One region of the Lysinibacillus sp. FSL W8-0992 genome, then DNA from elsewhere that is predicted to be linked to it. Evidence: riboswitches for the same ligand, from Rfam matches in the RefSeq annotation. Region 1 holds a riboswitch; the other holds the start of a gene.
The links. Region 1 has a riboswitch for cyclic di-GMP ahead of NSQ74_RS08235 (NPCBM/NEW2 domain-containing protein). Riboswitches for the same ligand answer to the same signal wherever they lie in the genome.
Positions count from the first base shown of each region.

Region 1 (17,002 bases):
TCAGCCCCCCTTAATGTAATGTAATGAATACATTCATTATACCGATAGGTGGTGAAAATTACACAGCTCTTTATAACGACAGCCAACTACTTTATCAACAAAAAACTCCTAAAAGCATTCGTCTTTGCCCAAGTTAAATTCTTTTCACCTGCTGTAAATATTTTTCATACTCACTACCACGACAAAAGTAGTTTACAATTAAACTACCTTCCTCTTACTAAAGTAATTTACACATACCATAATGCCTATCGATAAATTACACTATTATACTATTTAACATTAAACCTTCACCGTATTACCCTAATGAAGGGTGGTAAAATATAGGACAAATTGTTCTTTGGTAATTATTTTCACTATGCTATTCTTTATAGTAGAAAAATTGAATAGGCAAACTTAAAGAAATTTAGGGACGCAAAGCTATAGGGACTAAGGTTTATAACTATGTCAGCCAGTTGCCGAAGAGTACATACTACTTTTTGTTTAGTAAGGTCATAAAAAAACAAATTACTGAAAAAATATTTTTTTAATATAACATCTAAAAGGTGAATTTTTTATCTTTTAGTCTTTTCAGCGCCCATATATAATGGGTATATTTGTATGTTTTTATATTATCCTTATTTAAAATAAAACTACTCTTTTATGAGTAGTTTTTTTATGTACTCCGTAGGAAAAAATTCAAAACTTCATAAGGAGGAAGAATAGATGAAAGTTGTAAAGATTGTAACAGTATCTGCTCTAGCTTTAAATTTAGTCGGTGGTCCATTGAATGTTTTGGCAAGTGAAAATCCGAATGGAAATATTGTCAAAACTTCAGCTGAAATGAGTACTAAACATACGATAGCATCGGTGAAAAAGTTTGATTTGTACGGAAAAGATATTTTAAAGGCATACGATGACGTATTTAAGATGGCTAATACTAACATTAAATCGATTACGAACAACGGTGGAAAATATGCAAGTTCTACTATTGATAAAGCGATTGATGGCGACATGAATACCCATTGGGAAACAGGGACACCGAATAGTGCATCATTCACAAATGAAGTCGTAATACAGTTCAATGACGCAGCTACGTTAAATAGAATTGTTTATGCTGCACGTCAATCAACTACAAAAGGTAAAGGTTTTGCACAGCAGTTTGAAATTTATAGCTCAACAACAGATTCAGGCAATGATTTTACCCTCGTTTCATCCGGTGAATACAAAGGTTCTACTGGTGATATCGTCGAAATCCAGTTTGACCCAACAGAATTTAAACGCGTAAAGTTTGTTTTCACTAAAGCAAATCAAGATTGGGCAAGTGCATCAGAGTTTCAATTTTATAAAGAAGATGCAATCTCTGACAAAATGGCAACACTATTTACTGATGACACAATGAGTGCTGTTAGTGACAAGTTCCATTCAATTGATGCACTCAATCAATTAGATGCTGAAGCACAAGGACACCCCTTCTATGCTCAATTTAAAGAAGATATCGACAATGCTAAAGTGCTACTAAGCAACGAAGCGATTAAAGCTACAACAGCAGTAACTTCATCATTTAGCCATTACGCAAACGAAGCCTATTCTAAAATATTTAGAATGGACTACAAAAATATTAGGAGCATTCGCAATAACGGTGGACACTATGCTAGCGCTGTTATCGAAAATGCCATCGATGGAAATGTCAATACATATTGGGAAACGAATACAAGCAACACTGCTAAATTCGCAAATGAAGTTGAAGTGGAATTTATCGAACCTGTAACATTAAATCGCATTATTTATGGAGCAAGACCATCCGACCGTAAAGGCTTTGCGGAAGAATTTGAAATTTATGCTTCACAAACATCTAAAGGCGATACATACGAGCTTGTCTCAACAGGTAAGCAGAATATGGTTGCTGGATTAGTTGAAGCAAAGTTCGATCCAACTACATTTAAACGTGTAAAGTTTAAATTCACAAAATCCAATCAAAATTGGGCAACCCTTTCAGAGTTAGCGTTCTATAAAGAAGATACGCTGGACGATAAAATGGCGAAGTTATTTACAGATGGAACGATGAATACTGTATCACCTGAATTCAACAGTATCGAGCTCATTACTGCACTAGAAGAAGAAGCAAAATCGCATCCACTATATGCTACGTATAAAGAAAATATCGAGCTAGCGAAAAAAGTAATTAACGGTGAAGTCGTTACAGAAGGCAGAATAATAGTAGCTGAGCAACACGGAGATATGGTAAAGCACGCCAATGAACAATTGAAGTTCGGCTTCGGTAACAACCTGCAACCAACAGGACTTGCTGCTCAACCAGGCGATCAAATTATCGTTTACGTTGACGCAGCAACAAATGGACCATTACCACGCTTATCTTTTGCTCAACAAGAAGGTGCTTGGAACAGTTGGAGACAAGGCGTTAGCTTAAAAGTTGGTAAAAACGTGATTACGGTGCCGGCAGTTCCTAAAACTTCTTATAATAATAAGGCAGTCACACCGGGCGGAACAATTTATATTGAAAATCCATACACAGCTGAACAGCAAGGAAAAGCACCAACATTACGTTTTGAAGGTGTTGACAGAATTCCATTTGCTACGAAATCTACAAATGTAGAAGAGTTCAAACAATTTTTAATTGACTATAAGAAAAAAATCGATGACGACATTGCGAAGCATCCAAAAGTTGAAGATCGCGAAGTACTAGATATCGTAGAAGTTGTAAGTGACCATTTATTCTGGACAGGTACTGCAACTGGTGCTTATAAAACATATATAGAAAATGGCTATAGCCCACTACAAACAATTGAATCGTATAACCGTCTAATGGATGAACTATTTAAATATAACGGTTTAGATGGTCATAATGAAAAAAATGACCCTAAATTAATTCGAGAAAACGTACGACTTGCACAGCCTTATGCCTACATGTATGCAGCTGGCGATCACATCGGTACACTGGATGATGTCGTATCTGATATTTTAGTTCCTATCGAAGAAAAAGGCGGTTCATGGGGCGTTATCCATGAAATCGGTCATCGCATGGATATTGGGGTAAGAACTTACGGTGAAGTAACAAACAATATGCTACCACAGCATATGTCAGCATTTTACGGAAAAATCGATGGACGTATTCCATATGAAGCGAACATCTATAAAAACGTTCTAAAAGAAAACACAAAAGATTATAACGATCAAGGTCTGTTTGAAAAGCTAGCTGTATATTGGCAACTTGAAATGTATAGCCCAGGATATTGGGGTAAATTAAACTCTTTATATCGCGAACGTAATGTGACACTAACAGATGGTGATCGTTCTAAACAACAGTATTTAGTCGAATTCTCTTCTGAAGCACTTGGTTTAGATTTAAGTGAACATTTTGCTCGCCATGGTTTTGTTGTAACTGACGAAACGAAAGCAAAAACAAGTAAATATCCAAAACCAGATAAAAAAATATGGTATTTAAATAATAGTGCAGTCGACTATAAAGGTAATGGTTTAAAAGGTAAAGAAGTAAACGTAACATTCGCCTCAAACCAAGCTGCTAAAACAAATACATTATATTTATCGATTGATAAATCTTACCAAGATGATTTCTTAGGCTATGAAATATATAGAGATAATGAATTAATTGGCTTTACTAGTACTGCACAATTTATCGATAAAAATGTAGATACAACAAAAAATTATACGTACAAAGTTGTTGGTTATGACAAAAAATTAAATACGCTGAAACCAGTAGAAGTGAAGGCATTTACCCCTACCCTATCTGCTGAAGACTGTGTCACAGTAAAACTACATCAAGCATTTGATCCTATGGATTATGTAAAAGCAATTTCTTATAGCGGCAAAGATATAACAAAAACAGTCATTATCAAATCGAATACGGTAGATATGACGAAAAAAGGAAGCTATGAAGTAGTTTATGAAATAAATGATGAAGGCATTAAAGAAACAAAAACAATGAATGTTAACGTAATAAGTGACATGCAATATATTTCTGATATGACAGCTAAATCTGCAAAAGTAGGTTGGGGCTCATTACAAAAAGATAAATCAATTGCTGGAGGCACAATTACATTACTACGCCAAGGTGTAGATGCAACGTATGCAAAAGGACTTGGTGCACACGCGAACTCTGAAGTAGTGTATGACATCGAAGGAAAAGGCTTTGATTTCTTTGAAAGTTATATCGGAATCGATCAAGCAGCAAAAGGCAAAGCATCTTCTGCAACATTTGAAGTATGGGTCGATGGTGAACAGAAATTTGCAAGTGATGTATTTAAGGCGAATACAGATCATGGCTATATCAACATCCCTGTTACAGGTGCAAAAGAAGTGAAGTTAATTACAACGGATGCCAATGATAGCGGTAATTCCTCTGACCATACTATTTGGGCTGATGCGAAATTTGGCAAAGACTCAAGTCTACCTACGTTAACACTTTCAGAAGACTTGACATTAGTAAAGTTAAATAGTGAATTTGATTTTCTAAAAGATGTAACAGCATCTGATATTGAAGACGGTGATTTAAGTAAACAAATTAAAGTAACTACAAATGGCTTCAATACAAATAAATCAGGTACTTACCAAATCAAATATACAGTAACGGATAGTGATAACAACGTTGCAACGGCGACAAGAAATGTGTATGTCTATAGCGATGAAAAATTCGCCTCAGACATCGGCTGGAAATCTGCTCAAACAGCGTATAGTACTGTCAATAAAGACAAATCGTCTTCAGGTGGTTCAATAAAAGTACTGACAAATGGAGAAGTTAAGGAATTTGCCAAAGGGATTGGTACACACGCAAACTCTGAAATCGTCTATGATTTAACAGATAAAAATTACGATTACTTTGAGACACTCGTAGGTATTGATCGCAATATCGCTGAAAACGGAAATTCTAGCGTGACATTTAAAGTACTAGCTGACGGTCAAGAAGTATATAACAGTGGTGTCATGAAATATCAATCAGAAGCAAAACTTGTGAGAGTACCGCTTCAAGGTGTGAAAGAGTTAAAACTGATTGCAAATGATTCGGGCAATGGTAATGCATCAGATCATGCGAACTTTGCTGATGCTAAGTTCTATGTTTCAAACGGTATGCCGGAACTAACGATTCCTAAATCAGTTGCAACAAAAGTAGGAACGCCTATCAACATCGACGAAAGCTATTTAGCAACGGATGCTGAAGATGGTAATTTAACATCTCGAGTACAAGTAACTGGCTTAGAGCAAGTGAACTTCAATCGAGCTGGCCACTACGAAATTACGTACACAGTAGTTGATAGTGATGGCAATGAAGTAACGAAAAAGCGCACTATTTCAGTGGTAAATATGGAAGATTACCATTACTTAACTGATTTTGAATGGCAATCTACACAAAACAGCTATACAGCTCCTGTGAAAGATATCTCCATTAGTCACAATGCATTACGCTTAACAGGAGACGATGGTCGTGAAATAACATACGAACGAGGCATCGGTGCACATTCTAACTCAACAATCATTTATGATTTAACAGATAAAAACGCAGATTTCTTCACTGCATTTGTTGGTGTAGACCGCCAAATGTACGGTACGATAGGCTCAGTAACATTCCAAGTGTTTGTTGATGGAGAAAAGCAATTCGATAGTGGCTTAATGCAATCTCGTGATTCTCAAAAGTACATTGAAGTGAGCATTACTGGCGCCAAAGAGCTTAAACTTGTCGTAACAGACGGTGGCAACGGAAACGGCTCTGACCATGCATCATGGGGCGAGACGAAATTACATTTTGCTAATGCGGATCGCGTATTCACTGAAGATTTAACACTAGCACTTGAAGATGCTAAAACAGTTAATGTAGAAAACTACACAGCTGATACAATCCAAGCTTTACAAGCGAGCATGGCAAAGGCAGAAGAACTTCTTGCTAATACACAAGCTTCACAAGCACAAATCGATCAAGCTTTAGAGGAGCTATTACAAGCAAAAGCTGCTTTAGTAGCAATTGACTTCAGTCAAATTATACCAATTGCAGACAACCAGCTTAAAGTAGCTATCCAGCAAACGCTAGGACTGTCAGGAGAAATCACTTTAGGTGATATGATTACACTGACAAGTCTACATGCACCAAATGCACGTATTACAAGTCTAGATGGCTTACAATATGCTAAAAATTTAACATCACTTGATATTTCGGCTAATAGCATTACTGATTTCTCGCCATTGAAAAATCTAAGTAAATTAGAAAACATCACTGCGCACCCACAAATCGTTGAAGTATCTAGCTTAACGGGTCCTGAACTAACAGTGGAAAATCTAGTAAAAGGATTAGATGGTAACTATCTTAACCCTTACCAAATAGCGCTAAGAAATACGAAAACAATGAAAGAGATTTCAGTAGATGTGGACCAGCTTACACCGAACGCAGACCACTTTACAATCGACCTTTCTCAAGAAGAACAAGGCATGTACATGCTAGTCATTGCGTATAAGCTAAACGAAGACACACTTATTCAATTAACTTATTTTGTAAAAAACTAGTTATATCGCTGTCATAAAAACTCCTCCCCTTTTAAATACAATGCCCGCGGATTTTTCGTGGGCGTTTTTGATTGTAGACAATAGTTAAATGGAAACAAATAAATCTAATTGAACAAAGAAAAACCCCAAATAGTAACACTATAAAGTGTCCCTACTCGAGGTTTGTTCATATTTTTTATTAAATGTTTACTCAATGAACGCTAATATGAGCTTCCAAATCTAACTCACTCATTTTAAAATACGTCGTGAATCGTTTAGACAAAGCTTGTGTGATGGCTTCACTTTGTTCATCATTCAACGGTTTTGCATAAACCATGACAATGCCAATATTTTCGCTACCCTGCTCTAATGGATTCATCACTACATCTTCTTTCAAAATTAACGCATTGTTCATCGCAACAAAATTTAACACCGTATTTTGCAACATTTTTCTTTCTCTTGGATTTAACCCCACAGTATCAATTATTTCAACCGTAACATAATTCATACTTTGCACCTCCATAAAATGTTGTGAAAATTCTTTTTTTATTTTACTATTTTTATTCCCTACTGAAAATTATTTAATTAAGAAACGATAGTAGATTGTTATTTTCATGTGGTTAGTGAATAAAAGCGAAATGTTAGATTCAACAAATCGGTAGTAACGAGAGTATTAGCTTACGTTGTGTTGAACGGAAAGTGTCGCATAAAAAAAGACGAACAGCACCTAAAGCTGTTCGTCTTTTTTTATTCTTTAAATTTTAAAATGACCCACAATTGTTTGTAAGTCCATCGCTTGATTACTTAAATCATTTGCGACTGCGCTTATTTCTTGTAAAGTTGAAAGCTGTTGTTGTGAAGCTGCTTGTGAACCTTCTGCCTGTTCAGCTGTCGTTTCTGATAAAGCTGCAATTTGTGTAACTGAAGCAGAAACTTGTTCAGTACTTGCGGAAATTTCCTCTGTCACAGCAGAGATGTTTTCAATCTGTGTTCTCATATGATCAACTGCTTGTACAATATCATTGAAAGATGTGCCTGCATTTTCGATTATTTCTACACCTGTTTCAACGGTACGTAAGCTTTCACGCATTGCTAGTTCCACATTTTTTGTATCTTTTTGTATTTCATTCGTAAGCGTTACAATTTGTCCTGCAGATTTGTTCGATTCCTCTGCTAATTTTCTTACCTCATCGGCTACTACAGCAAATCCTTTTCCCGCTTCTCCTGCACGTGCAGCCTCGATTGCAGCGTTTAATGCTAACAGATTCGTTTGTTCAGTAATACCTGTAATTACTTTTGAAATATTTTCAATATCTTCTGTTTGTTTACTTAAACGTTGAATAAGTTCAGTCGTTACCTTTGTTGATTCATAAATCGTTGTCATTTGTTTACTTGCCGAAGAAATATTCGTCACACCTTGACTTGCAACTTCTGTTGTCTCAGAAGCGGAAGTTCGAAGGACATGTGAAGATTGCGCAATATGTTGGACAGCACTAGCTGTTTCATCCATTGCGACAGCATTTTCCCGCGCTGATTGTGCAGTCGTTAAAGTGTTTTCAGATGCGGCTTCTGCTTGATTTGCGATATCAACAGAAGATGCGGTCACTTCTTCCGTTGAAGCACTTAATTGTTCAGCAGACGCACTTAATTGACTAGCACTTTCTGCAAACTGATTTAAAAGTTTTCTCAAAGTATCTTTCATAAAATTAAAGTCTACCGCAAGTTGCCCTAACTCATCCTTAGAGCGAAGTTGAATATCCTCGGCTGTTAAATCCCCCGCTGCAATTGTCTTTACTCCATGTTGTAATTGACGTAAAGGTACAGCAATCTTCTTATTCAATATATAAGCGATGACACTCCCTACTAAAATTGATACTAAAATGATGCTAATAGCGATAAAGAATGATTCTTTTGCATTTTGATTTGCTTCTTGCTGAGCTTGATCGAAATTGGCTTCAATTAAATCATTTAACCCTTCAGACGCATCTATTGCTTCCCCACGAATAGGAATAACATTTTTAGTGTAATAAGCAGCAGCTGCAAAAACGTCTTCATTTTGATTTAATGCGATGACCTTTTCAAGTTCATTTTCAAACGTATCCACTTTTTCACTTGCATTATTTAACGTTTGTTTCTCATCATCTGCATCAAATTGCTCCTTAAGTAGGTTCATCGTTTCATCAATTATGGATTGTGTTTCACGCACATGATTTAACGACTCTTCATCTCCTAAAAGATAAGTTTGTACTTGTGAACCTTCCAAAGCTATGTATTTATTGAGGTCACCCGTCGCATAAAGCTGAGGGAGCCCAACTGCTAATGTATTATTGTAATCCTTACTGATGTCAATAATTTGCAAATAAATACTTGAACCAGAAACAAGCGTTATTAACATCATTGTAATAAACCCTAAAACTAATTTCTTTGTAATAGACATACTAAACTCCTTTTTCAATAAAATGGTTATAATTAGTCATTATAGACTATATTTACGTTTTTATCTATATAGTATTTACTACCATTAATATTTTATTTAAAATAAAAGTATCCCGATTAATTCAAAAAACAGTAAGTATTTTAATAATTATTACTAATGTCGCATGATACAATAATCACAAAATTATTAATTAGCTTATAAAAATGGATATATAACAAAAAAAGAAGGAGATATTTAATGAGTACTGATTTTTTAGAAGATAAACTGCGTGAAACATTTTCACATTTGCAATCTATTGAAGGCGTAAAATCGGTTGATAGCATTTTAGAGCGTTTAAACGACGAGAAAATTTTTCCCGAAATTACTACATTAATATATAATGCAAAATACGAATTAGTTTATTTATACGAAGAACAACAAGTAGTATTAAAAACTATTAAAGAAGGAATAACGCTCGATACAAAGTTTATGAACGAAATACATTTGATTCATCAATATAAAGACATGATTGAGTGTATCCTAACAGGAATCATCGCAACCGATAAAATTAAAAACTACTCGCTTAACCTGCTTTCACTTAAATATAGCGAGTTAATTCAAAGTATTTAACGGACAACAAAAAACCGATGAACGAGAAAATCGCTCATCGGTTTTTTTGTGTAGTCATTAGGTTAGGGAATGTATTATTTTATATAAATACCCTGAATTGGTTCTTTTGCGGAGGGCGGCGACTCCTGCGGGAACAGCACAATACGTAAGACGCTACAGGCGGCGCGACTGCGACGGTTGCGGCTTACGATGTGCCCGCGGAAAGCGTCCGCCCGTAGCGGAAATCATCCGTAGGAGTTATCATTTTTTTCAATTGATTGGAGCGGAGGGCGGCGACTCCTGCGGGAACAGCACAATACGTAAGACGCAACAGGCGGCGCGACTGCGACGGTTGTGGCTTACGATGTGCCCGCGGAAAGCGTCCGCCCGCAGCGGAAATCATCCGTAGGAGTTATCATTTTGACGTGTCCATTCATATTGAATATCAGGTAAATTCTCTTCATTTTCATGACCTCTACCTATAACCTCAAATCCGTGCTTTTCATAGAAACGTTGTGCATTTTCGTTTACTTCAAATGTGTATAATGTTAATCTCCCACTTGAATGGGCTTTCGCTTTATTTAATAATGTTTTACCTATACCGCACCCCTGGTAATCGATATGAATATACAGTTGGCTTACTTCACTATCATTATAGGCAATCATGCCAACAACTGTTTCCTCTATGAACGCTACATCTATTTGAAACTGTTCAAGTAATATATGATTTAAAAAATATATATGATTTTCAACGCTATGCATTTCTTTCTGTCCAATTGCCTGTTCCTTGCTATCTCGCCACATCGCTACTGTTTGTTCAGAAAATTCAGGGCTGTATGGCATGATTGATATTTTATGTTGGCTCATTAGAGTCCTCCCTTCCTTGTACTAACTTGCGGTGTAATGTCTAACAGCTGTAATAACAAATTTCTTGCTAGTTCAAAAATTATATTCCCCATAGAAATTATGATAGGCAATTCTTTTTTAATTTCCGTAAGTTGTTTTAAAATATCCTTCATATTTCCGCCAATGTCTTTTTCTAGTTAAGACTCCGCCATAAACTCTTCTATTGATATTCTAAATTCATTGTATGGATCATTCATTGTTAAATCTAAAATAAGATTAAATATATCGTTTGATAACTCCGGGTAATTTTCTAGTAAAATAATACCTGCATTATAAAATACGAGTAGATAATTGTAGTTAAGGTGTTCTGTTTTTTCAGTTAATCCATTTAACAAAAATTGTACGTTGAAATTATATTTGGCATTCAAAAATTTCTCAATTTCAGCATCAGTTGGAACGGGGTAACCTACGCTTTCAAAAAAAGATAGATCGTCAGAATAATTTTCATTCATTGAAAATTGGTTAATATCTTTATAATGTTCACTATAATCCTGATCAGTTTTAAATGTCTGTACAATATAGCTAAATGTTGCTTCTTGCTCTTCTAAAGATTTATTTAATATGTCTTTTACTAATTCCATATGACGACGTAAAGTTTCTAAATCATTTGTGTCATATAATGGACTATCTAAATCAGAGCCTGAAATTAAAATTTCCGATAAATCAACAGCTCCGAGATATTCATTTACTTGCATTCCGCCTTGTATTATTTTAGTTGGTAATATGTATTCACTATCCGGAAAATCAGAAATAACTAAATCTAAATATGTATTCGCTAAATCCCATCTTTGATCATTGATCGCTATGAGTGCTTTTGTATACGGTTCAGGGATTTCTTGAATTATTTGTTCTGCGGCCTTTTCATCTGTAACAGCCTCTATAGTTTCCTCTTTGTTTTGCTCTAAAGCCTTTTCCTCTTTCTCACTACTATTACAACCAGCTAAAAACAAAGCAAGGGTTAGGACAGTAGTAGCAAAGTACTTATATTTTTTCATAAGACTCACTCCTTTAGTTTCATAATCTAAATATTACCATCAATTGCAATGAAAAACAGTTAGAAATTATAAAAGAAAGTAGGCTAGGACATAGCTTTCATATTGATTTCTTTTAACAATAAATAAAATTTAGAGGAGAGCACTAGTTGAAGGGTAGCTGAGGTAGTTACTGCTACACAGAACGCACAGAATGTAAAAACGCAATTACTGCACGCAAACGAGTTGTGGCTTACGGTGTGCTAAGCGAAAAGTTGTCGCCGTAACGGACAACAACGTTACAGCAAAAAAGTGTTAGATTGATTGCTATCAATCTAACACTTTTTCTCATTTGTCCCAGCTATGTTGTGGTCACCAGTTCAGTTTTGTAATTTGACCTAATCCCTTAACATCTAACATATTTACGTTTAAAGCCAATTCTACCTTTTTCTATTTCCTTTTGAATTCCTTCATAAGCGTGAAGGAAGCTGCTTTTTTTATTGTCCTTTTTCATTTCTACTGGACCTACCTCTTTGGCAGTTGCAAGTGCCATGTCGTGCAGTGGTAAATACGAAACGCCTACCGTATTTAGAAAGTTATTCATAGCAGATTTCGTTCGCTCTGGCGAATCATGAATAGTATTTTTCACAATTTCTAACATACTGGCAATCTTGTCTTCGGAAAATTCAACATCTTTTCGATTTCCTAAAAGCCAGCAGTAGCAACTCCAGCCCGCAGACATTCTCAGCTCTTCCCCACTAGCAATCCATTTATCAGCAACTTGTTGTGCAATATCCGCTTCCGCTAAAGTAACAGCTACCACATAATCAGACAACATATAAAAATATGCCGTATCTATCCAACGATCAAAATCAGATTCCGCCATTGCTTTTGGATCGGCAATAATACCAGCAAAATACATTGCATCATAGTTCCCCGAAGCATAAAGCTCTTCCGCTAAAGGTTGATTAATCTTTATTTTCTTCGCTATAGGCTTCATTGCACCTGTTGCCACTCCAAAAAGCGGCTCATGTGCACCATTGGACATGTACATTTTTTTAGTCCGTTCCTTCCCTAGCGCTTCAAGCTCCTGCATTACTATTTCAAAATTCATTATTTGCACCCCCTTCGTTTTAGCATTTTACTATTTTTTCAATCTCGAATATATCACCATTATCCTATATTAAAGTATCATTTGTCAGCTGAGGTATTTTTTAATATTTGCATGTTAATAAGTGGCTTTTTTCACCTTTTATTTCCTAATCCCCACCAAAAATTCTGCTATAATCATTTTTTTTTGCTTTTTTATCAACTTTCTATTAATATCACTTAGTTACCATTATTCAGTAAAGCTTAATTAAAATTCAATACGTACGGTTTCTTTTTATTAAATTGGGCAATATACACATTATAACTACAATTAAAATAAAAGAAGTTTCTATGCGAAAAGTAATTTTATTACAAGCTAACACATCATGATTTAATTCATCAGGAGGTTACATATGCAATACATTATTTCAATTTTAGGTATTCTCATTGTGTTATTTTTGGCTTGGTTGGCAAGTTCCAATCGAAAAGAGATAAAATTCAAACCAATTATCACAATGATTATCATTCAAATTCTATTGTCATTGTTATTATTAAATACAGAATTTGGATTAATCATTATTAAGGGCATAGCTACTGTTTTTAACAAGTTGCTCGAATATGCAGGTGAAGGTGTTTCCTTTGTCTTTGGCGGCTTGGCGAACGAAGGAGAAGCTCCATTCTTTTTAACAGTGTTGCTACCAATTATATTTATTTCTGCATTAATTGGGATTCTTCAGCATTTGAAAATCCTACCATTCATTATGAAGGGTATTGGATGGGTATTAAGTAAAGTAAATGGAATGGGAAAACTTGAATCTTATAATGCTGTTGCTTCATTGATGGTCGGTCAATCAGAGGTTTTCATTACATTAAAAAAACAACTCGGCCTCCTTTCAAAACAACGTTTATATACTCTATGTGCGTCGGCAATGTCGACTGTCTCTATGTCCATCGTTGGTGCTTATATGACGATGCTCGAACCAAAATATATTGTTACGGCATTAGTTTTAAATTTATTTGGCGGTTTTATTATCGCTACAATTATGAATCCGTACCAAATTGACCCTAACGAGGATATATTAGAAATCGAGCATGAAAAGCAATCCTTCTTTGAAATGCTCGGCGAGTATATTCTTGATGGTTTTAAAGTTGCCATTATCGTCGGGGCCATGTTAATTGGGTTCATTGCATTGATGGCTGGATTCAATAGTGTGTTTGAGCTATTGTTCGGCATTTCGTTCCAAAGTATTCTAGGTTATATCTTTGCACCAGTTGCCTTCATCATGGGGATTCCTTTCTCTGAGGCAGTTAGTGCTGGATCAATTATGGCGACTAAACTGGTAACGAATGAATTTGTGGCGATGTTGGATTTATCCGGAGGCGATCATCACTTTAGTGAACGTACAATGGGTATTCTTTCTGTCTTCCTCGTTTCCTTTGCCAACTTCTCATCAATTGGTATCATTGTCGGGGCTGTCAAAAGTCTAAATGAAAAACAAGGGAATGTAGTCGCACGCTTTGGATTAAAATTATTATTTGGTGCTACACTTGTAAGCGTACTATCAGGTATCATTGTTAGCTTAATTTTATAAAAAAGGAAGTGGCGTGCACCACTTCCTCAGCGAGTCGAGACAAAAGGCATTAAGAAGTCATTCTTAATGCCTTTATCTTTTTTAGTAACGGTGCCAGGCACTCAAACAATTCTATTAGTTGGTGGGAGTGGACCGCGGATAGCGAGGGTTGCAGCTTACGCTGTGCCCGCGGAAAGCGTCCGCCCGTAATGGAAATCGACGGCAGAAGTCTTTTATATTTATTTTGACTAAACCTTTTTATCCCATGACCACAATTTTTTTATTAAAAGTAGACTGTTTTCATTGCCTATTAAGTTGATTGGAGTGGAGGGCGGCGACTCCTGGGGGAACGCACGGCACGTAAGACGCAACAAACCGCGCGTTAGCGAGGGTTGCGGCTTACGCCGTGCCCGCGGAAAGCGTCCGCCCGTAACGGAAATCAACGGCAGAAGTCTTTTATATTTATTTTGACTAAACCTTTTTATCCCATGACCACAATTTTTTTATTAAAAGTAGACTGTTTTCATTGCCTATTAAGTTGATTGGAGTGGAGGGCGGCGACTCCTGCGGGAACGCACGGCACGTAAGACGCAACAAACCGCGCGTTAGCGAGGGTTGCGGCTTACGCCGTGCCCGCGGAAAGCGTCCGCCCGTAACGGAAATCAACGGCAGAAGTCTTTTATATTTATTTTGACTAAACCTTTTTATCCCATGACCACAATTTTCTTATTAAAAGTAGACTGTTTTCATTGCCTATTAAGTTGATTGGAGTGGAGGGCGGCGACTCCTGCGGGAACGCACGGCACGTAAGACGCAACAAACCGCGCGCTAGCGAGGGTTGCGGCTTACGCTGTGCCCGCGGAAAGCGTCCGCCCGTAACGGAAATCAACGGCAGTATTTTTATTTTAATTTAATAACCATTTACAAAGTTCGAGATTGTTTCGATTTCGTCTTCTGTCAGTTCTCTTTGTACGTGTTTTTCATATTCCTTAATAATGCTCTGCTTGTCTCCGCCGAAACGATCTGTAAAGTTGGCGATTGTTCGAAGTTTCGCTACTTCTTGATTAAACTCTTCTTTACTAATCGGCTGTTGATGAGAAGGGATATATGTATCCGCATCAAATTGCTCTAATTCATCCAACAAGCGCAGCGTTTCCTTAACTGTATAGTTTTCTTTTACAGCGTAAAGATTAGGATAAATACAGTCAGCAAGGAAAAGAATCTTTTCTTCTTTGATATAGACAACTACTGAATCAGAAGCATGGTCCCCTCCAACATGTTGAATGATACAAGTTACCCCGCCTAAGTCCATTTCCGCACGTTTTTCAAACGTCACATCTGGTAAAACAATCTTAATATCTCGGTGATCTTTGAATTCTTCTTTAATGGCTCTAGCGCAAAATTCAATTTCAATTCCCTCTTTTACTCGCTCATCAATTGCTTCATCAGACCATGAGAACGGAATTAATTTCTCCATTTCTTCTTTTGTTGCTTTGGAAGCGATGGATACAATATTACGTAGTGCTGACAGGCCAAAAATATGATCCCAATGCCAATGTGTTAGAACTACTATATCAGCATTAGGAACCCCCATTTTTAAAAGTTCTTCCTGAAAATATTGTACATGATCTTCCGAGTTACCTGCATCGATCATTAATGTCTTGTTATTGCCAACTACCATTCCTAGAATGGGGCGGTCGGTTTCTGATATTGGCGTGATATACCAAAAACGTTCACCTATTTTGTTAATTGAGTGCATAATAAATTATCTCCTTCCATTTATAATAGTTTAATTCAAAAAGTAATAATTTACTCTTTTGAAGAATTTTTTTGTGAATAAGAAGCAATTGCATGGCGCTTTATTCTACTTCGGTTGATAATATCGGGGGCTTAAAGGATATAAAAGGTTTGGAACTAGAAAGTAAAGGGAAAATAGTGCTTAAATTCATGATACTAGCGAAAATGGTAATTGTAGTACAGGACATATAAACAATCGAACTTCATTTACAAAATTCAAGTTCAATACGATATCGATGTGAAAGTTTCCGCACTGGTCCAATTAAAAAGATGGAGTGAAATTATATTTTCATTCCATCTTTTATTACTTTATAAATGATAAATTAGGTTGTCGAGGTTTTAAATTGCATTTTATACCTTTTTATTTATATAATTACCATATTTAGTATTTAAATTAACCACTATTTTCCACTTAACGTAGGTTTAATTTCAAATACAATGATTTTTGAAGGGGTGATTGTATGTTGAAAAATATGAATAATTATACTTCAAAAGGAGAATTCACTTCCGTTATACTGGCTTCCCTCATAGGATTTTCTCAAGTCGTTTTTATTGAAAATGCCATTTCAGGCTTCATTATTTTATTAGCTATTACGATTTATTCTTATAAATTGGGCATCATTTCACTTTTATCTTCTATTGTCGGCACACTAATCGGAAAAATAGGAGGTGCGCAAGAAAATAGTGTTAGGTCTGGTCTATTTGGATATAATTCTGTCTTAACAGCTTTGGCCATTTCATTATTTTTAACTGGAACTTCTAGGTGGGGCATCGCACTATTAGGAGCAATGATTGCAGCGATTTTTACAGCAACAATGATGCATTTTTTGAAAAATATAGACATGCCCGTCCTTACTTTTCCTTTTATCATCCTAACATGGTTTATCCTATTAGCTTCTTACAAACTAAACGTATTCCATTTAAGTGAATCTTTAGTACCCCAAAGTTTATCTTACTGGCAACTAAATATTGCAGGTGAGTTAAATTGGGCTGTAGGTTTTTTGAATAATATTGAGCAAATCTTTTTTTTGAATCATCCTTTATCAGGTGTACTTCTTTATACCGCTATATTTTGGGCTAGTTGGAAACTTGGTTTAAATGCTGTGATAGGAAGTGTCGTCGCTTTAGTCTTATCATATGGACTTGGAGGAGAACAT
Region 1 is NZ_JBBOZQ010000001.1:1,694,329-1,711,330, reverse strand. It holds cyclic di-GMP riboswitch class I at 377-460, shown strand; gene NSQ74_RS08235 (NPCBM/NEW2 domain-containing protein) at 703-6,507, shown strand; gene NSQ74_RS08230 (hypothetical protein) at 6,698-6,994, opposite strand; gene NSQ74_RS08225 (methyl-accepting chemotaxis protein) at 7,241-8,923, opposite strand; gene NSQ74_RS08220 (hypothetical protein) at 9,161-9,532, shown strand; gene NSQ74_RS08215 (GNAT family N-acetyltransferase) at 9,911-10,378, opposite strand; gene NSQ74_RS08210 (hypothetical protein) at 10,555-11,412, opposite strand; gene NSQ74_RS08205 (DNA alkylation repair protein) at 11,795-12,502, opposite strand; gene NSQ74_RS08200 (NupC/NupG family nucleoside CNT transporter) at 12,891-14,069, shown strand; gene NSQ74_RS08195 (MBL fold metallo-hydrolase) at 14,959-15,807, opposite strand; gene NSQ74_RS08190 (urea transporter) at 16,307-17,002, shown strand, end outside.

Region 2 (5,846 bases), 530 kb from region 1:
TTAAAACCGCTTTGTGCGGTGCATTACTTAGTTCTACCATATCTTTTGCTGACATTGCACGTGGATTATCAAAATCAACAAAATAAAAGCTATCACTTATTTGCTCAAAGTATTGCAAAACTTCTTTTACATCTTTATCACCTAATATGCCGATAACGAAGGTAACCGACTCATTAGGAAATTCAAGACGAACAGTTTCTACCAATTTCTCTGCACTAGCAGGATTATGTGCACCGTCAAAAATAATATTAGGCATTACTTCTTCAAATCGTCCTAAAATACGTGCCACTTTTATTCCACGGCGTATACTTTCTTCGTTAATAGCAACGTCTAGTACTGTAGCCACTTCGATAAAAGCAGTGATGGCTAATGCCATATTATTTCCTTGATGTGGCCCTTTCATATTACGTGTAAGATTGGAGATACAGATGTTTTTTTCATTATTTTTATAGCACTCATAATGATTCGACTGCTCTAGCGTAAATTGTTTTTTAAGCTCAAGAATTGGTGCTTGCTTTGCATTTGCTACATTATTAATTATTGCCTTCGCTTGTAAAGGTACCTCACCTATAACAACTGGACGATTTTGTTTAATAATCCCTGCTTTATGCTCAGCAATACTTTCGATTGTTGAGCCTAAAAATTTCGTATGCTCGAGCGCTATACTTGGAATAATGGAGACAATTGGCATCACTACATTGGTGCTATCCAATAAGCCACCCATTCCTGCTTCAATTAAAGCCACATCGACATCACAATTAACAAAGTGCAAGAATGCAGCAACCGTTAATAATTCGAAATCTGTTAGTTTACCGCTAAGTCCAGCGCTTTTCATTTGTTGAAAAACGCGATCCATCTCTACTTCTGTAATGGGCTTTTTCGTTACTTGAATTTGGTCATGCACATTTAAAATGCATGGAGACATAAACTTGCCTACTTTTAAGCCATGCTCCTGTGCAATTGACTCTAAAAATGTAAGTGTTGAGCCTTTGCCGTTCGTACCTGCAAGATGTACAATCTGTAGTTTTCTCTCTGGGTTTCCTACGAGCGCTAATGCCTCTTCAATAGCTTTTAGACCAGGCTTAATGATATCATCGCTTGTTATTGCCCATTTTTTCTTATATATATCAAACTGTGGAATCATCGTACTTCCTCCTGCAACCATTGGCGAACTTCCGCTATAAAATAAAGTGAGCCAGTAATAACAACAATATCGTGAAGGCCCTTGCTTTGTATAACAGAACGGACGATTGCTTGCCAATTTGCATCATATTGTTTGTCATTATGCGTAGACAGCATCGCTAATTTTTCAGCTGGCATGGCATTTGGCATTCCAATTTGCGTAAAGGACATGGATGAAGCGATTCCATCCATTAATGCAATACTATTTGCATGATCCTTATCAGACAGCGCTGCATAAATGAAGCGATAATGATGATTTGGATAAACAGTCTGAAGTGTTTGAATCAACGCGGCTGTTCCTTCAGAATTATGAGCACCGTCTAGCACGATATTATTTGGAAATTGTTCAAAGCGGCCTGCCCACTGAGCATTTTGCAACGCCTGACGCATTGATTGTTCTGTTAGTTGAATATGTCCTTGCTCACGTAAAATATCCATCGCTGTAATGGCAAGACTGGCATTCGCAATTTGATGCTCACCAGCCATTTTTAGTTGAATATTATTTATTTCAACATTTGCGTTACGATAGTTGAAGGTTTGCATAACAATCCCTTGATTTTTTGCCACTACGTGAAAATAGTTTCCTAAAACAAGGCATTCCGCATGACGTTCTTGTGCAACTTTTTGAATAACATCAAGCGCCTCATCGTTTTTAACCCCTACCACAACAGGTACTCCTTCTTTAATAATACCTGCCTTTTCAAATGCAACTTTCGCATACGTATCGCCTAAAAATGCTGTATGCTCCAATGAAATTGTCGTAATAATTGAAACAAGTGGTGTGATGACATTTGTCGCATCTAAACGACCGCCAAGCCCTGTTTCAATTAGTGCAAAATCTACTTCTTCTTCAGCAAAATACTGGAACATAATAAGTGTTACGACTTCAAAAAAGCTCGGATAGTCCCCATTATAATGCGCCTCAATAATTGAAGCGATATTGTTCATATACTGTAAAAATTGCTCGTCAGAAATTTGCGTGCCATTGATAGTCATTCGTTCATTAACGCGTGTTAAATGTGGAGAAGTAAAAGCTCCTACTCGATAACCTGCATCCTCTAACATTTCCCTCAATACGTTTACTGTAGACCCCTTGCCATTAGAACCAGCTAAATGTATAGTTCGTAGCTTGTTTTGTGGGTCTCCCAAACGGGCCAATACTTCACGCATCATTACTAATGGCTCACGTTTAAAATCAACTGCTTTTAATGTAAAAATAAAATCTGTACATGCTTTTATCGTTGTAAACAAAAGAAACACTCCCTCTCACTCTAGTATAAAGGGTGCCAGGCACACAAACAATTCAGACACAATTTTAAAAACACACAGAAAAGCACTTTAGGAGTGATTATCTGTGTGTTTTCAACTAGTTTATTTCAAATAAACAGCAAATTATTGTAATTGATGGACACCTAATAGCGCACCCATATCATCTAAAATAATTTTTGCATCATTATTTAAAAGTGGCAAAACATCCGATCTTTGCACTAATTCAAACGAGTTCTTTAATGTTCTTTTCAACATCGAAATATCAAAATTTGAACAATACTCATTAATCTTATTAATAACTAGTAAATCTGTACGTGTTAATGTTTTCTTCACTTCATTTTGCCCATTGCTATTCGCTAAAACATGTTTAATAAGAACGCGCCCGCTTGCGTTTAATAAACGATAGTATTTCGCTTCCGATAGCTTTAGTAGATTTGCCTCTATCAGCCCTCTTGCATTAACAAAATCTAAATCATCACAGGCTTTGTTCACCTTCACAACTATTGTTCCAATATTTCCAGACATGATAAACCTCCATTTTTATTTTTCATAACTTTTTCATACCAAAGAAAAAAGCCATTCTAATCAATATAGAATAGCCATAAAATTAAATGAAATTACTTTAAATGGTAACCAGGCAATCGTAGTTGAAAGAAAACAATTCTCTCTTCACCTTAGACCCTAGGCTTTGCGTCCTAACCTTTCGGATAGTTTGCCTTTATCTATTATACTAACTACATTGTATGATACTATACATTTTTTCCTAACTCAACACATATCTTTTGGCTTATAAAAAGAAAAACAGCAGATGACTTTTTCGCCATCTGCTGTTTCTATCATTCACTATGTTATTACATATTTTTTAGTTCTTCTAAACGTTTTAATACAACGGCATGTTTTTCTTCATAGTCCGCTAATTTTTCGCGTTCTGCGTTAACCAACGCTTCTGGTGCTTTTGAAACAAATTTTTCATTTGACAGCTTACCAGTTACAAGCTTCACTTCTTTAGCCCATTTTTCTAATTCTTTTTCAAGACGAGCAATCTCTTCTTCCAGGTTGATCAGTCCCACAAGTGGTAAGAATAGCTCTGCCCCTGTTACTACAGCAGTCATAGACTGTCCTGGAGCCTCTAAGCCTTCACCAATTGTTAATGACTCTGGATTACAGAATTTTTCTAAATAGCCTTTATTGGCTTCAAGAATGGTAACCGTAGCAGCATCCTTAGCAGAAATGTATAATGGTACTTTTTTGCTCATTGGTGTGTTAACTTCCGCACGAATATTGCGCACTGAACGTATAATATCCATAAGAAGCTTCATATTGTCTGCTTCCTCTGCAAAGTGAAGGTCTGTGCGTACAGTTGGCCATGCTGCAACTGTAATCGACTCACCTTCATGCGGTAAGTGTTGCCAAATTTCTTCTGTAATGAATGGCATAAGCGGATGTAATAGACGCATTGTTTGGTCTAGTACATAAGCTAATATAGAGCGAGTCGTTTTTTTAGCAGCTTCGTCTTCACCATTCATTGGTAATTTCGCCATTTCAATATACCAAGAACAGAAATCATCCCAAATGAAGTTATATAGTTCACGACCTACTTCACCGAATTCATAGCGTTCTGCTAATGATGTTACACGTTCAATCGTCTCATTTAAACGAGTCAGAATCCACTTATCAGCCACTGATTTTTCACCAGTCAAGTCGATTTCATCATACGTCATACCATCCATGTTCATTAATGCAAAACGAGAAGCATTCCAAATTTTATTAGCAAAGTTCCAAACAGACTCTACTTTTTCAGTTGTATAACGTAAATCTTGACCCGGAGAAGAGCCTGTTGCTAAGAAATAACGAAGTGAATCAGCACCGTATTTCTCAATAACATCCATAGGGTCCACACCATTACCAAGTGATTTACTCATCTTACGTCCTTCACCATCACGTACTAATCCATGGATTAATACATCTTTGAATGGGCGTTGTTCTGTAAATTCAATACCTTGGAATATCATACGAGAAACCCAGAAGAAAATAATATCATAGCCCGTTACAAGCGTACTTGTTGGATAGTAACGTTGATATTCTTCATTTGCCTCGTCCGGCCAACCCATTGTAGAAAATGGCCATAGTGCAGATGAGAACCATGTATCTAATACATCTTCATCTTGTGTCCAATTTTCTGCATCAGCAGGAGCTTCTTTCCCTACGTAAATCTCGCCTGTTTCATTGTGATACCAGGCAGGAATTTGGTGTCCCCACCATAATTGGCGAGAGATACACCAGTCACGGATATTCTCCATCCAACGAGAATATGTGTTTTCAAAACGTGATGGAACGAAATTTACTTTACCTTCCTCGTCTTTTTGAAGCTCTAAAGAGGCATCTGCAAGTGGTTGCATTTTAACGAACCATTGTGCTGATAGGTAAGGCTCTACAACCGCTCCAGAACGTTCAGAGTGCCCTACAGAGTGCACATGCTCTTCAATGTTGATTAAGACACCCGCTTCTTGTAAGTCTGCTACGATTTGTTTACGGCATTCAAAACGATCCATGCCATTGTATTTACCAGCAAGCTCATTCATTGTGCCATCTTCGTTCATAACAAGAATTCGTTCTAAGTTATGACGGTTACCAACTTCAAAGTCATTCGGATCATGGGCTGGAGTCATTTTTACAACGCCTGTACCGAATTCCATATCAACGTAATCATCTGCTACGATTGGAATTTCACGGCCCACAATTGGTAAAATAACTGTTTTACCAATTAAGTGTTGATAACGCTCATCGTTCGGGTGAACTGCTACACCAGAGTCACCAAGCATTGTTTCAGGGCGTGTTGTTGCAACTTCCACATAGCCCGAGCCATCTGCTAATGGGTATTTCATGTGGTAGAATGCACCTTGAACATCTTGATAGATTACTTCAATATCCGATAAGGCTGTTTTCGCTGCTGGGTCCCAGTTAATAATACGCTCACCGCGATAAATTAAGCCTTTCTCATATAATTGAACGAAAACCGTTTTAACAGCATCTGATAGACCTGTATCGAGTGTGAAACGTTCACGAGAGTAGTCTAATGCAAGGCCAAGCTTCGCCCATTGTGAGCGAATGTGCCCAGCATACTCTTCTTTCCACTCCCAAGTTTTTTCTAGGAATTTTTCACGTCCTAAATCATAACGTGTAATATTATCCTCACGCAGTTTTGCTTCTACTTTTGCTTGAGTTGCAATACCTGCATGGTCCATTCCTGGTAACCAAAGTGCATCAAAACCTTGCATGCGCTTCATACGGATTAAAATATCTTGTAACGTTGTATCCCAAGCATGACCAAGGTGTAATTTACCTGTTACGTTTGGTGGTGGAATTACGATGGAATATGGTTCCTTTCCGCTTTC
Region 2 is NZ_JBBOZQ010000001.1:2,227,802-2,233,647, reverse strand. It holds gene NSQ74_RS11020 (bifunctional folylpolyglutamate synthase/dihydrofolate synthase) at 1-1,144, opposite strand, end outside; gene NSQ74_RS11015 (bifunctional folylpolyglutamate synthase/dihydrofolate synthase) at 1,141-2,433, opposite strand; gene NSQ74_RS11010 (hypothetical protein) at 2,575-2,976, opposite strand; cyclic di-GMP riboswitch class I at 3,077-3,178, opposite strand; gene NSQ74_RS11005 (valine--tRNA ligase) at 3,303-5,846, opposite strand, start outside.
Region 2: linked by a shared signal. The riboswitch ahead of NSQ74_RS11010 (hypothetical protein) and the one ahead of NSQ74_RS08235 (NPCBM/NEW2 domain-containing protein) in region 1 are both predicted to bind cyclic di-GMP.